Regions from separate parts of the Streptomyces sp. NPDC050416 genome, predicted to be linked through region 2. Evidence: riboswitches for the same ligand, from Rfam matches in the RefSeq annotation. Region 2 holds a riboswitch; each other region holds the start of a gene.
The links. A riboswitch is a leader RNA that binds a small molecule or an ion and turns the genes downstream of it on or off. The one in region 2 is predicted to bind cyclic di-AMP.
Positions count from the first base shown of each region.

Region 1: linked by a shared signal. The riboswitch ahead of ACIBL4_RS02695 (peptidoglycan DD-metalloendopeptidase family protein) and the one ahead of ACIBL4_RS26770 (transglycosylase family protein) in region 2 are both predicted to bind cyclic di-AMP.
Region 3: linked by a shared signal. The riboswitch ahead of ACIBL4_RS07640 (NlpC/P60 family protein) and the one ahead of ACIBL4_RS26770 (transglycosylase family protein) in region 2 are both predicted to bind cyclic di-AMP.
Region 4: linked by a shared signal. The riboswitch ahead of ACIBL4_RS08665 (transglycosylase SLT domain-containing protein) and the one ahead of ACIBL4_RS26770 (transglycosylase family protein) in region 2 are both predicted to bind cyclic di-AMP.

Region 1 is NZ_JBITII010000001.1:589,641-592,840, reverse strand. It holds gene ACIBL4_RS02700 (alpha-galactosidase) at 1-1,089, shown strand, start outside; cyclic di-AMP (ydaO/yuaA leader) riboswitch at 1,401-1,562, shown strand; gene ACIBL4_RS02695 (peptidoglycan DD-metalloendopeptidase family protein) at 1,567-2,490, shown strand; gene ACIBL4_RS02690 (DUF6250 domain-containing protein) at 2,687-3,200, shown strand, end outside.
Region 2 is NZ_JBITII010000009.1:99,710-102,909, reverse strand. It holds gene ACIBL4_RS26780 (cytochrome P450) at 1-611, shown strand, start outside; gene ACIBL4_RS26775 (transglycosylase family protein) at 740-1,666, shown strand; cyclic di-AMP (ydaO/yuaA leader) riboswitch at 1,895-2,060, shown strand; gene ACIBL4_RS26770 (transglycosylase family protein) at 2,065-2,745, shown strand; gene eno (phosphopyruvate hydratase) at 3,024-3,200, shown strand, end outside.
Region 3 is NZ_JBITII010000002.1:575,674-578,873, forward strand. It holds gene pcrA (DNA helicase PcrA) at 1-867, opposite strand, end outside; cyclic di-AMP (ydaO/yuaA leader) riboswitch at 1,158-1,331, shown strand; gene ACIBL4_RS07640 (NlpC/P60 family protein) at 1,340-2,527, shown strand; gene ACIBL4_RS07645 (hypothetical protein) at 2,637-3,200, shown strand, end outside.
Region 4 is NZ_JBITII010000002.1:770,937-774,136, forward strand. It holds gene ACIBL4_RS08655 (outer membrane lipoprotein carrier protein LolA) at 1-48, opposite strand, end outside; gene ACIBL4_RS08660 (polyprenyl synthetase family protein) at 279-1,289, opposite strand; cyclic di-AMP (ydaO/yuaA leader) riboswitch at 1,798-1,971, shown strand; gene ACIBL4_RS08665 (transglycosylase SLT domain-containing protein) at 1,975-2,754, shown strand; gene ACIBL4_RS08670 (HAD family hydrolase) at 2,718-3,200, opposite strand, start outside.

The DNA.
Region 1 (3,200 bases), on a different contig from region 2:
CTGTTCGTGGTCGACGACGGCTGGTTCGGGACGCGCACGAGTGACCGGGCCGGGCTCGGCGACTGGACCCCCAACCCCGACCGCTTCCCGGGCGGCCTGAAGCCGCTCGCCGAGCACGTGCACGGCCTCGGCATGCAGTTCGGGATCTGGGTCGAGCCGGAGATGGTCAACCCGGACAGCGAGCTGTACCGCGCGCACCCGGACTGGGTGCAGTATCAACCGGGACGAAAGCGGACGGAGTTCCGCAATCAGCTCGTACTGAACCTCGCCCGCGAGGACGTCCAGGAGTACCTCTGGGAGCAGCTCGACGGGCTCCTGTCCAGCGCGCCGATCGACTACGTCAAGTGGGACTTCAACCGCTGCTTCACCGACGCCGGGTGGCCGGACGACCCCTACCCGCAGCGGCTGTGGGTCGACCACGTGCACGCCCTGTACGCCCTGCTGGACCGGCTGCGGGCCGCCCACCCCGGGGTGGCCTTCGAGTCCTGCTCGGGCGGCGGCGGCCGGATCGACCTCGGTGTGCTCGGCCGCACGGACCAGGTGTGGACCTCGGACAATACCGACCCGCTCGACCGGCTCGCCATCCAGCACGGCTTCAGTCAGATCCACCCGGCCCGGGTCATGGCCGCCTGGGTCACCGACAGCCCGAACGCCATGCTCAACCGCCGGGCCAGCTCCCTGCGGTTCCGGTTCGTCAGCGCCATGGCCGGGGTGCTCGGGGTCGGCGGCGACCTCACGAAGTGGACGGAGCGGGAACTCGCCGAGGCGCGGGACTGGGTGGAGCTCTACAAGGAGATCCGGCCCGTGGTGCAGCGCGGCGACCTGTACCGGCTGCGCCCGCCGGAGGGCGGCCTGAGCGCCGTGCAGTACGTCCTCGGCGACGAGATCGTCGTCCTCGCCTGGCTCCAGGCGCAGCGCTACGGCGAGCCCGTTCCGCCGCTCCGGCTGCGGGGTCTCGACCCGGCGGCGTCGTACGAATGCCTCGAAACGGGCGAAACTCACCGGGGAGCCGTGCTGCTCCATCACGGGCTGCGGGTCGGTCTGCGCGGGGATCTGGACGCCACCGTCGTCCGGCTTAAGAGCAAATAGCCCTTCTGTCCGAATGGAGAGTGCTTCGGTTGTTTAGGCATAACGTGCCCCGGCTGTAAAGGAGATGAGGTCGGGGTGCGTGAGCATCGTCATATTCGTGACGATGTGTTGTTGCCATGTGCACGTAATTTCGGTGTGATTCAGGGGAATTGCGGGGAGCTGGAGATCGGAAATCCACGCTCCGTGACGGAAAAAATGTCGGCGCGTCAAGAAAAACGCCGTCACGGGCAACCGCGAGCTTGTCCCTTTGCGTCCTGGTCGCTTACGTTCCCCACCAATCCGGACGGACGCCTAATCCTGCCGCCGCCCGGAGCCCGCACACACTGACCCGACGTACGGCAGGAGCGGGGGACCCACAGGTAAGACGCCTGTTCCGGTTCCCGGAACGGCTTGGGGTTAAGCCGCGCCTCGGCGTGGCCGGGCATCTCCAGTCCGAACCCGACAGCTCACCTCGCAGGCGACGGAGAGGAATTCGCCATGCCCGCGAAGGGTAAGCATCGCCGCCCGAAGTCCCAGCGTTTCACCCGCTCCATCGCCGTCGCCGGAACCGGTGGGGCCGCTCTCGCCCTTCCACTCATGGGGGCCGCCGGCGCCCACGCCGCCACCCCGCAGTCGGCTCCGGAAAAGGCCGTCCAGTCCGCGCCGGCCGCCGAGAAGAAGGCCACCGAAAAGGCTACGGGCGCCCGCTCGTACACCGTGCGGGCCGGTGACTACCTCGCGAAGATCGCCGACGAGCAGCACGTCGACGGCGGCTGGAAGAAGCTCTACTCGGACAACCGTGACGCCGTCGGCGACGACCCGTCGCTGATCCACCCGGGGCTGAAGCTGGCGATCGGCAAGAAGGCGGCGGCGAGCGGGTCCCCGGCCCCGTCGAAGGCCTCGCCATCCAAGTCCTCGAAGTCCCCGGCGTCGAAGTCGTCCGCTGCCGAGTCGCCCTCGAAGCCGGCCGCCGCCAAGCCGGCCGCCGCCAAGTCGGCCGCCGCGACCTCCAGCGGCTACACCCTCCCCGTCGAGGGCGCCACCGTCGGCACCCCGTACCACATGTCCGGCAGCATGTGGTCCAGCGGCTACCACACCGGTGTCGACTTCGTCGTCCCGACCGGCACCTCGCTCAAGGCCGTCAGCGCGGGAACGGTCGTCTCCGCCGGGTGGGGCGGCGCGTACGGCAACCAGGTCGTCATCAGGCTGAACGACGGCAGCTACGCGCAGTACGCCCACCTGTCCTCGCTCTCCGTCTCGGCCGGCCAGACCGTGAGCGCCGGGCAGCAGATCGGCCTGTCCGGTGCCACCGGCAACGTGACCGGACCGCACCTGCACTTCGAGATCCGCACCACGCCGGACTACGGCTCGGACGTGGACCCGGTCGCCTTCCTGCGCTCGCACGGCGTCTCCGTCGGCTGACCGACCGCGTCACCACCTGCCTGACACGCGACCGAAGGCCGGACCCCGATCCCCGGGTCCGGCCTTCGGTGTGTGCGCGCACCTTCCGATCGCCCCAAGGGATCGACAGCGGGCGGCAGTTGGGACACAGTGATCCCATCCGGAGCGCAAGCGCTTTCTAGATCCTTCCAGGCGGATCACCAAGGAGATGTGTCCCGTGCCGACCTCCCGCAGAGCGTTCGCCAGCCTGGCCGCCGGAGCCGCCGTGGCGGCCCTCGTCCCGACGGGCGCCGCGCACGCCGCGCCCCGGCACCGCCGCCTCATCGCCCGAGACGACTTCCATCACGGCCTCGCCCAGTGGGCGACCGAACTCCAGGACGGCGGCACCGTCACCGCGTCCCGTGGTGTTCTGGAGATCGACGTACCGAGCGGCGCGACCGTATGGTTCAGGCAGCGGCTCGAAGGGCCGTACGCCCTCGAGTACACCGCCACGCCCGTCTCCGAGGGCGGGGCCAACGACCGTGTCTCGGACCTCAACAACTTCTGGAACGCGACCGACGTCCGCTCCCCGGCCGACCTCTTCGCCACGCCGCGCGGTGGGGCGCTGGACGAGTACGACCACCTCACGACGTACTACGCCGGCTACGGTGCCAACTACAACACTACGACCCGGCTGCGGCGGTACGTCGGGCAGCCCGGAGTCCGGCCCCTGGTCCACGACTACACCGAGC
Region 2 (3,200 bases):
TCCGCGCCTCCGACCACGGTGAGCACCTCACCGAGAACGAGGCCGCGGCCATGGCCTTCATCCTGCTGTTCGCCGGCTTCGAAACCACCGTGAACCTGATCGGCAACGGCACCTACGCCCTGCTCACCCACCCCGAGCAGCGCGCGCGCCTCCAGTCGTCCCTCGCCGCCGGGGAGACCAGCCTCCTGGAGACCGGCGTCGAGGAACTCCTGCGCTTCGACGGCCCCGTCGAACTCGCCACCTGGCGGTTCGCCACCCAGCCCCTCACCATCGGCGGGCAGCACATCTCGCCCGGCGACCCGGTCCTCGTCGTGCTGGCCGCCGCGGACCGGGACCCGGAGCGGTTCGCCGATCCGGACGTGCTCGACCTCGCCCGCCGCGACAACCAGCACCTCGGTTACGGCCACGGCATCCACTACTGCCTCGGCGCCCCGCTCGCCCGCCTGGAGGGTCAGACCGCGCTCGCCACGCTCCTCACCCGCCTCCCGGACCTGCGGCTGGCGGCGGATCCGGCCGAGCTGAGATGGCGCGGCGGCCTCATCATGCGCGGTCTGCGCACGCTGCCGGTGGAGTTCTCACCGGCTAAACATGACACGCCGTCAGACCTGTGATCTTCACGTGATCTGCGCGGCATGAACTTGTGACAAGTGATCGTCTGCCGATACGTTCACCCATCATCAGCGCGGCCCGGGAGACCCTGCGCCGCGCCGGTCACTGCTGTCTCGCGAAAGGTCTCCGTATGCTCTCCGGGAACGGTCGGCACCGTCGCCCCCGCCAGGCTCCGGCTCTCCTCGTCGCGGCCGGGGTCACCGGCTCCGCCATCGCGATCCCGCTCCTCGGGGCCTCCGGTGCCAGCGCGGCCGACGGCGCGACCTGGGACCGGGTCGCGGACTGCGAGACCGGCGGCGCCTGGAGCCAGAACAGCGGCAACGGATACTTCGGCGGCCTCCAGTTGTCCCAGGAGGACTGGGAGAACCACGGCGGCCTCGACTACGCCCCGAGTGCCGACCTGGCCAGCCGCTCCCAGCAGATAGCCGTGGCCGAGAGAATCCTCGCCGACCAGGGGGTCGGCGCCTGGCGTACCTGCGGTCTGCTCTCCGGCCTCGAACAGGACAAGGGCTCGGACACGTCCGACTCCTCCGCTCCGACGGACTCACCCGGACTGCTCGACTCCTCCGAGTCGGACGAAACCGCCAATTCCGACAAGTCATCTGATTCTGCCGATTCCTCGACACACGACCAGTCGCAGGAACAGTCACAGGATCAGTCGCAGGACCAGGAGCCCGGCAGTTCCCCGTCGCCCACTCCCGAGAGTGACGAGCCCGCCAAGTCGCCTCAGGACGGGGGTTCTTCGGCCCCGACCGACACCACCTCCGGCCGCCACCGCGGCCCCAGCGCCGACGAGGACGCCAAGGCCGAGGACGGCCGCCCGTCCGGGTCCGCCGGACGGCACGCCTCGCGCGACGGCGAGGCCGCCCGGGAGGCGACGGACGGCTCCTACACCGTCCGCCCCGGCGACAGCCTCTGGTCCATCGCGAACTCTCTTGATCTCAGCGGCGGATGGCGCACGCTCTACGTCGGGAACGAGACGGCTGTCGGCACCGACCCGAACCTCATCCGCCCCGGTCAGAAGCTCACGGTAGGGGTCGAAGCGGACGAGCGGTAGGCGGTGGGGCAGTACGGAAACGGGGGCGGAAGTCACCCCGAAACCGTGCGAGTTCACGTCACTGTTCGTGGCTAATGTCCCTTATCGGTGCGGTGAGAGATAGATCTCAGAAGCCCTGATCGTCTTTGAAATTCCGCCGATCGCATGTCTACGGTCATGACCGCTCGCCACCGCGAGCCCCGGCTGCCGCAACGCCGAATCCTGCCAGCGGCCGCACGGGAACAGTCGTCGCGTCAAGCGCCGTAGGCAGGAGCGGGGGACCCAAGGTAGGTGTCCGACCGGCCAGTTGGCCGGAAGGGCTTGGGGTGAAGCCGCGTCCCGGGAGGGACGCGGCCGGGCAACTCAACCGGCCCGAACCCGACAGCTCACCTCGCAGGCGTCGGTGAGGGGATCTCTCCATGCTGTTTTCCGGCAAGGGCACGCACCGCCGTCCGTCCAAGGCCTCTCGGGTCATCGCCATCGCCGGTGTCACCGGTGCCGCCGTCGCCGCCCCGCTGATGGCGGCCGGCAACGCCTCCGCCGCCACCGCCTCCGAGTGGGACGCCGTCGCCCAGTGCGAGTCCGGCGGCAACTGGTCCATCAACACCGGCAACGGCTACTACGGCGGTCTGCAGTTCTCCGCCTCCACCTGGTCCGCGTACGGCGGCACCCAGTACGCCTCCACCGCCGACCAGGCCACCAAGGACCAGCAGATCCAGATCGCCGAGAAGGTCCTCGCGAGCCAGGGCAAGGGTGCCTGGCCGGTCTGTGGCAAGGGCCTGTCGAGCGCCGGCTACAGCGGCGGCTCCGAGCAGAGCAGCGGCTCCACCGAGACCCGCCAGACCGAGCAGCAGCCGGCCTCCCGCTCCGACGAGCGCCCGGCCCAGACCCAGAAGACCCAGAAGACCGTCACCACCCCGACCGGCAAGAAGGTCAAGAAGGGCGACGGCGAGTACAAGGTCGTCAAGGGTGACACCCTCAGCTCCATCGCGACCGAGCAGAAGGTCGAGGGCGGCTGGGAGAAGCTGTTCGAGCTGAACAAGGACATCATCACGGACGCCAACCTGATCTACCCGGGCCAGCAGCTGCACCTGAAGTAAGCAGCGGCCCACCCCCGTCCCCACGGGCTCCCCGCCCCGGTGCGTCATCCCCCGTGCGCGCCGGGGCGGGGTTTTTTTCTGCCGGTCTTTTCTGCCGGTCTTTGCGAACCGGCTTTGTTCCGTTCGGAAACAATTTACTCTCGGTTCTGTCCATGGGGTGGGCGACCCGGTGGCCGATCGCCCGGAGCCGGTTAGGCTCATGTCGCGAGCCACCGCGGCCCGCGCCTCGCCGGGCCCCGCGGCCCGCGTACCCGCGTCACATGAAGAAGGAGATGCTCGTGCCGTCCATCGACGTCGTCGTAGCCCGGGAAATCCTGGACTCCCGAGGCAACCCCACGGTCGAGGTCGAGGTCGGCCTCGACGACGGCAGCACCGGTCGTGCCGCCGTCCCGTCCGGCGCCTCCACGGGCGCCTTCGAGGCCATCGAGCTGCGCGACGGCGACTCGAACCGCTAC
Region 3 (3,200 bases), on a different contig from region 2:
GGTGTCCTGGTACTCGTCCACCAGCACATGGCGGAAGCGGCGGCGGTAGTGCTCGGCGACGTCCGGGAAGGCGCGCAGCAGGTTGACCGTCGTCATGATCAGGTCGTCGAAGTCGAGGGCGTTCGCCTCGCGCAGCCGCGACTGGTACATCGCGTAGGCCTGGGCGAGGGTCTTCTCGAAGCCGTCCGTGGCCTGGGCGGCGAAGTCCTCCTCGTCGATCAGCTCGTTCTTCAGGTTGCTGATCTTGGCGCTGAAGGACTTCGGCGGGAAGCGCTTGGGGTCGAGGTCCAGGTCCCGGCAGACCAGGGCCATCAGGCGCTTGGAGTCGGCGGCGTCGTAGATCGAGAACGAGGACGTGAAGCCGAGCTTCTTGCTCTCGCGCCGCAGAATGCGCACGCACGCGCTGTGGAAGGTCATCACCCACATCGCGTTCGCCCGCGGGCCGACGAGCTGCTCGACGCGCTCCTTCATCTCGCCGGCGGCCTTGTTGGTGAAGGTGATCGCGAGGATCTGCCCCGGGTGCACGCCCCGCTCGGCGAGCAGGTGGGCGATGCGGTGCGTGAGCACGCGGGTCTTGCCGGAGCCGGCGCCGGCCACGATGAGCAGCGGGGAGCCGGAGTGGACGACGGCGGCGCGCTGGTTGTCGTTCAGCCCCTCCAGGAGGGCGGCGGTGTCCACCGGCGGGCGCGGGGCACCGTCGCGGTAGTAGGCGTCCCGGTCCGGGGGCACGTCGAACTTCCCGCCGAACAGATCGTCCGGAACCGGCTCCGGTACGTGATCGTCCTCGGGTGGCGGCGGGGGCTCGTCCGCGGGGCCCCGCTGGGCCTGGAGGTCCGCCAGGAAGCTGTCGTCAAAGAGGCTGCTCATCGCTCTCCGAGTCTAGGGCGCCCCACTGACAGCCCGCCGCCGCCCTGAGAACATCGCCGAAAGGAACCCCTCATCACCCTGTATCCACGCACGATCACAGTCCGCTACGACTGTCACAATTATGACGAACTCGTGACCAACGCCCCTCCGTCGATGACTCTCGGCGACGCTTTCGACTAAGGTCACGAAAATGTATCGGGCATATCGCCCATCAACCTTCACAAGGGCAACACGAGTTGGCTACCGTGCGGGCAGGCCGCACGACCCCCACCGGCGAACGTCGCCGGGCCGCGCGGCCTCCGCCGAGTCCGGTGTGCCGCAGCGGCAGCCGGAGCCGGGGACCCAACCGAGAACTCTGGGGTGAATCGGCCGGACTCCCTCCACGGAGACGGCAGTAGGGCAACCCTTCCGATGTACCCGCCCGAACCCGACAGCTAACCCGGTAGGCGGAGCATGGAAGGAGTCGCCTCCCTTGGCGTCGCACCGCAAGTCGCGTCCCGCTGGTACGCGCGTCGCAGGCATACGGACCCCCGCCCTGGCAACGGCGGCCCTCACGTCCGTCGCCCTGCTGTCCCAGTCGGCCAATGCCGCCCCCGAGGCCGACGACAAGCCGAGTCTCGAGGAAGTCGAGAAGAAGGTCGACGACCTGTACCGCCAGGCCGAGTCGGCGACCGACAAGTACAACTCGGCCAAGGAGAAGACCACCAAGCAGAGCAAGCGCGTCGACACCCTCCTCGACGACGTCGCCAAGCGCACCCAGAAGCTCAACGAGGCACGGGAGGAACTCGGTTCCTTCGCCGCCGCCCAGTACCGCACCGGCGCCTCCGCCCCGGACACGGCGACGTTCCTGCTCGCGGACACCCCGCAGGACTACTTCGACCAGACCCAGCTGATGGACCGGATGACCGGCCGTCAGAAGGTCGCGGTCGACGACTACGTCACCCAGCAGTCCGAGACGATGAAGAAGCGCCAGGAGGCCACCGAGAGCCTCGAGACGCTCACCGAGACCCAGGGCGACCTGAAGACGGCCAAGGCCACCGTCCAGCGGAAGCTCGCCGACGCGCGCGACCTGCTGTCGAAGCTGACCGCCGAGGAGAAGGCACGCCTCGCGGCGATCGAGCGGGAGAAGCAGCAGGAGGCCGCCCGCAAGGCCGCCGAGCTGGCCCGGCAGCAGGCCGCGCAGCAGCAGGCGCAGGAGCAGGCCGCCCAGCAGCAGGACAGCGGCTCCTCGTCCACGGGCTCGTCCTCGTCCACGGGCTCCGGCTCGTCCACCTCGACGGCCCCGGCCGATTCCTCGTACGCCACCAAGGCCGAGAAGGCGCTCGCCTTCGCCCGCGCCCAGATCGGCAAGCCGTACGTCTGGGGCGCCGTCGGCCCCGGCTCCTACGACTGCTCCGGTCTCACCCAGGCCGCCTGGAAGGCCGCGGGCGTCACCCTGCCGCGCACGACCTACGACCAGGTCAACGCCGGCACCACGGTCCCGCTGACCGACGCCCAGCCCGGTGACCTGGTCTTCTTCTACGACGACGTCACCCACGTCGGCATCTACATCGGCAACGGCATGATGATCCACGCCCCGAAGCCCGGCACTTATGTGCGCGAGGAGTCGATCTACTACGACGGCGAGTCGGCGATCCACAGCGTGGTGCGGCCGGCCTGAGGCCGTACTTCACGGAGGGCACGCGCGTATGGGGGCGCTCTCGCGTTTTTGAGGCGCCCGCGCGCGTGCCCCGCTCGCAACGCGCGCGGCGCCTCCTAGCATCGGGCCCATGCCCGGCCCCTCCCCCTCCACCGCCTGGTGGGCGCAGCGCGCGCCGTCCGCCGGCGCCGCCGTGCTGGCGACCGGCACCCTGTCGGTCGGTCTGGACCTGGCGGGGTACGGCGGCCTGTCCCGTATCGCCCTCGGTCTGGGCTGCGCGGCGTGGCTGCTGCTCGCCGCCGACTTCACGCTGCGGCTGCTGCTGGCGGGCACGGGATGGCGGGCGTACGCGGGAGTGCCGGGCCTGGTGGACACCGTGGCGACGGCCGCCCTCACCACCGTGGCGGCGACGGCCGTCCTGGGCACCGGCTTCTCGGCGGCCGGCGCGCAGTCCCTGGCCGCGGCCCTGCTGGTGCTGGCCGTGCTGCTCTGGCCGGTGCCACTGGTCCTCCCGGCGCAGGACGGGGAGCGGCGCAGGCCCGGGACGGTGTTCGCGCGCTGCATGGCCACGCAGGGGCTCGCGGTACTCGGTGCCACGCTCGCCGCGGCCGAGTCGGCGGCCTGGCTCGCGCACGCGGCGCTGGTGCTGTTCTGGCTGGGGCTCGTGCTGTACGTCCTCACCCTGGCCCGCTTC
Region 4 (3,200 bases), on a different contig from region 2:
GTCGGCCTCCCCGGCGGTCGTGCTGTCGTCGGATGCGTACGGTGCCATGTGTGCCCTACCTCCGTGATCGGCGGCGGCTGTCCGTGTCGTGCACGCACTCGTCCCTGAGCCGCCATTCTCACCCGAACTGGTGAGGAGTGGTGCTTTCCGTGGTGACCATCTGACCAAATCGGCCGGCGAGATACGTCAGACCCCGGGCTCAACTCCACGTACTGCTGCGGTATGACACGAGAGGGCCGCATCTCCCCCGACCCGTAGGGGTCGTGGGGGAAAACGCGCTAACCGGCCCGGTGCACCACCGCGTCGGACAGCTCCACCAGCGCCGTCTTCGCGGTGCAGTCGGGCAGCGGCGCCAGCGCCGAGCGGGCGTCCTGGGCGTAGCGGACGGTGTCCCGCCGGGCCTGTTCCAGCGCCGGGTGGGCCCGCAGCAGGCGCAGGGCCTCGGCGTGCCGGTCGTCGTCGGTGAGGTCGGAGTCCAGCAGCTCGCACAGGGCGATGTCCTCCGCGAGTCCGAGCCGGGCCGCGCGCTCGCGCAGCCGCAGCACGGGGAGCGTGGGGATGCCCTCGCGCAGGTCGGTGCCGGGCGTCTTGCCGGACTCGTGGGAGTCGGAGGCGATGTCCAGGACGTCGTCCGCGAGCTGGAAGGCGACACCGAGCCGCTCGCCGTACTGGGTCAGCACGTCCACGACCGTGTCGTCGGCGCCGGACATCATCGCCCCGAACCGGCACGACACCGCCACCAGCGAGCCGGTCTTGCCGCCCAGCACGTCCAGGTAGTGCTCGACCGGGTCGCGGCCGTCCTGCGGTCCGGCCGTCTCCAGGATCTGCCCGGTCACCAGCCGCTCGAACGCCTCGGCCTGCACCCGCACCGCCTCCGGGCCGAGGTCGGCCAGGATGTGCGAGGCGCGGGCGAAGAGGAAGTCTCCGGTGAGGACCGCGACGGAGTTGCCCCAGCGGGCGTTCGCGCTCGCCACCCCGCGCCGCACCGTGGCCTCGTCCATCACGTCGTCGTGGTACAGCGTGGCGAGGTGGGTCAGCTCCACGACGACGGCCGAGGGCACGATCCCGGGCGCGTACCGGTCGCCGAACTGGGCGGCGAGCATCACGAGCAGCGGACGGAACCGCTTGCCACCGGCCCGGACCAGGTGCTGGGCGGCCTCCGTGATGAAGGGCACCTCACTCTTGGTGGCCTCGAGCAAGCCTTCCTCGACAGCCGCCATCCCGGCCTGGACATCGGCCTCCAGAGCCTGGTCCCGCACGCTCAGCCCGAACGGCCCGACGTCGGTCACGAGGGGTCTCCTGTCTGCTGGTGTCTGCCGGTGATTACGCGGTTTGTCGATAGGTCGCTGCCATCACTCGAGTCAGCGTATCCGGTCACGTTTCGATCACCGCCAGCGCCCAGGGTTACAGGCCGGGTGGTATCCGATCAGGACCGCAATGTTTTCGATCAGCTCATAAGAGCAGACATTTATCGACTTACCCGTCAATAGCGAGCTATGCACGATTTGCGGCGTTGGATAAGCGAATTCCCCTAAGTGCAAATCGCCCCACGGACTCGTGATCAGTGAGTTGAGTCACGTTATCCCCTGTGACATCCCACTCCGGCACCGACCCGTACCTCCTTCCGCCGCACGCAAGTTGAGCCTTGGCTTCAGCAAAGGATCAAGTGCCCCATACGCCCCTGACCAAGGTCAATCGCTCGATATGTGACTCCGGTGCTTGTTCCCGACATGTGCTCTCGCATACGTTCCGGGCCTGTCCGGCGGATCGCCGAATCCTGCCACCGCCCGGACACCCCACACGAACCCACTCACTCACGCAGGGCAGGAGCGGGGGACCCAGGTAAGTCGCCGGTCCGCGCAGCGGAACGGCTCGGGGTGAAGCCGCGTACGGCACACAGCGCCGTAGGCGGCCGGGCACCTCCCGGCCCGAACCCGACAGCTCACCTCGCAGGCGCCGGAGAGGAACATCCCCATGCCCCGAGGCAAGCACCGTCGTCCCAGAACCAGTCAGTTCACCCGTCGCGTCATGGCCGCCGGCACCGGCGGAGCGGCGCTCGTCCTGCCGCTGATCGGCGCGACGCAGGCCAGCGCCGCCCAGCCGGCCCAGAGCGCACCCACCGTCGCGCAGTCCGTGCCGCAGGCGGCCAAGACCGCCAAGTCCCTCACGTACACCGTCGCCAAGGGCGACTCGCTCGCCCGCATCGCGGACAAGTACGACGTGTCGGGCGGCTGGAAGCAGCTCTACAAGGACAACCGCGCCGCGGTCGGCGACAACCCGCAGCTGATCCACCCGGGTCTGAAGCTCACGGTGAAGACGGCCAAGGCGGACGCCGGGAAGAAGACGGCGACCAAGTCCTCCGCCCCCGCCAAGCCGGCCGCGAAGCCCGCCGGTGGCGTCGCCCAGGCCACCCAGGCCTCCGCGAAGACCTACGCGAACAACCTGGACGGCTGGATCCGCGAGGCGCTGGACATCATGGCGCAGAAGGGGATCCCGGGTTCGTACGACGGCATCTACCGCAACGTCATGCGCGAGTCGTCCGGCAACCCCCAGGCGATCAACAACTGGGACTCGAACGCCGCCAAGGGCACGCCGTCCAAGGGTCTGCTCCAGACCATCGACCCGACCTTCCAGGCCTACCACGTGGACGGCACGTCGTGGGACCCGTACGACCCGGTCGCCAACATCACGGCGGCCTGCAACTACGCGGCGGCGCGCTACGGCTCGATCGACAACGTCAACGGCCCGTACTGATCCGTCCCGCCCAGCAGCCGTTCGAGGACGACGGCGATGCCGTCGTCCTCGTTCGACAGGGTGACCTCGTCGGCCACGGCCTTGAGCTCGGGATGGGCGTTGGCCATGGCGACGCCGTGGGCGGCCCAGTCGAACATCGGGATGTCGTTGGGCATGTCACCGAAGGCGAGGGTGTCCGCCGGCCGCAGCCCCAGGTGCTCGGCGGCCAGCGCCAGGCCGGTGGCCTTGGTGATGCCGCACGGCTGGAGCTCGACCGTGCCGGGCCCCGACATCGTCACCGTCGCCAGTGAACCGACCACCGAGCGGGCCGTCGCCGCCAACTCGTCGTCCGACAGGTGGGGATGGCGCAGCAGCACCTTGCTGATGGGCTCGCCCCACAGGTCGTCGCGCCGGTCGACCCGCACCGCCGGCAGGGTCGGGTGCGGCATCAGGTAACCCGGCTCGAT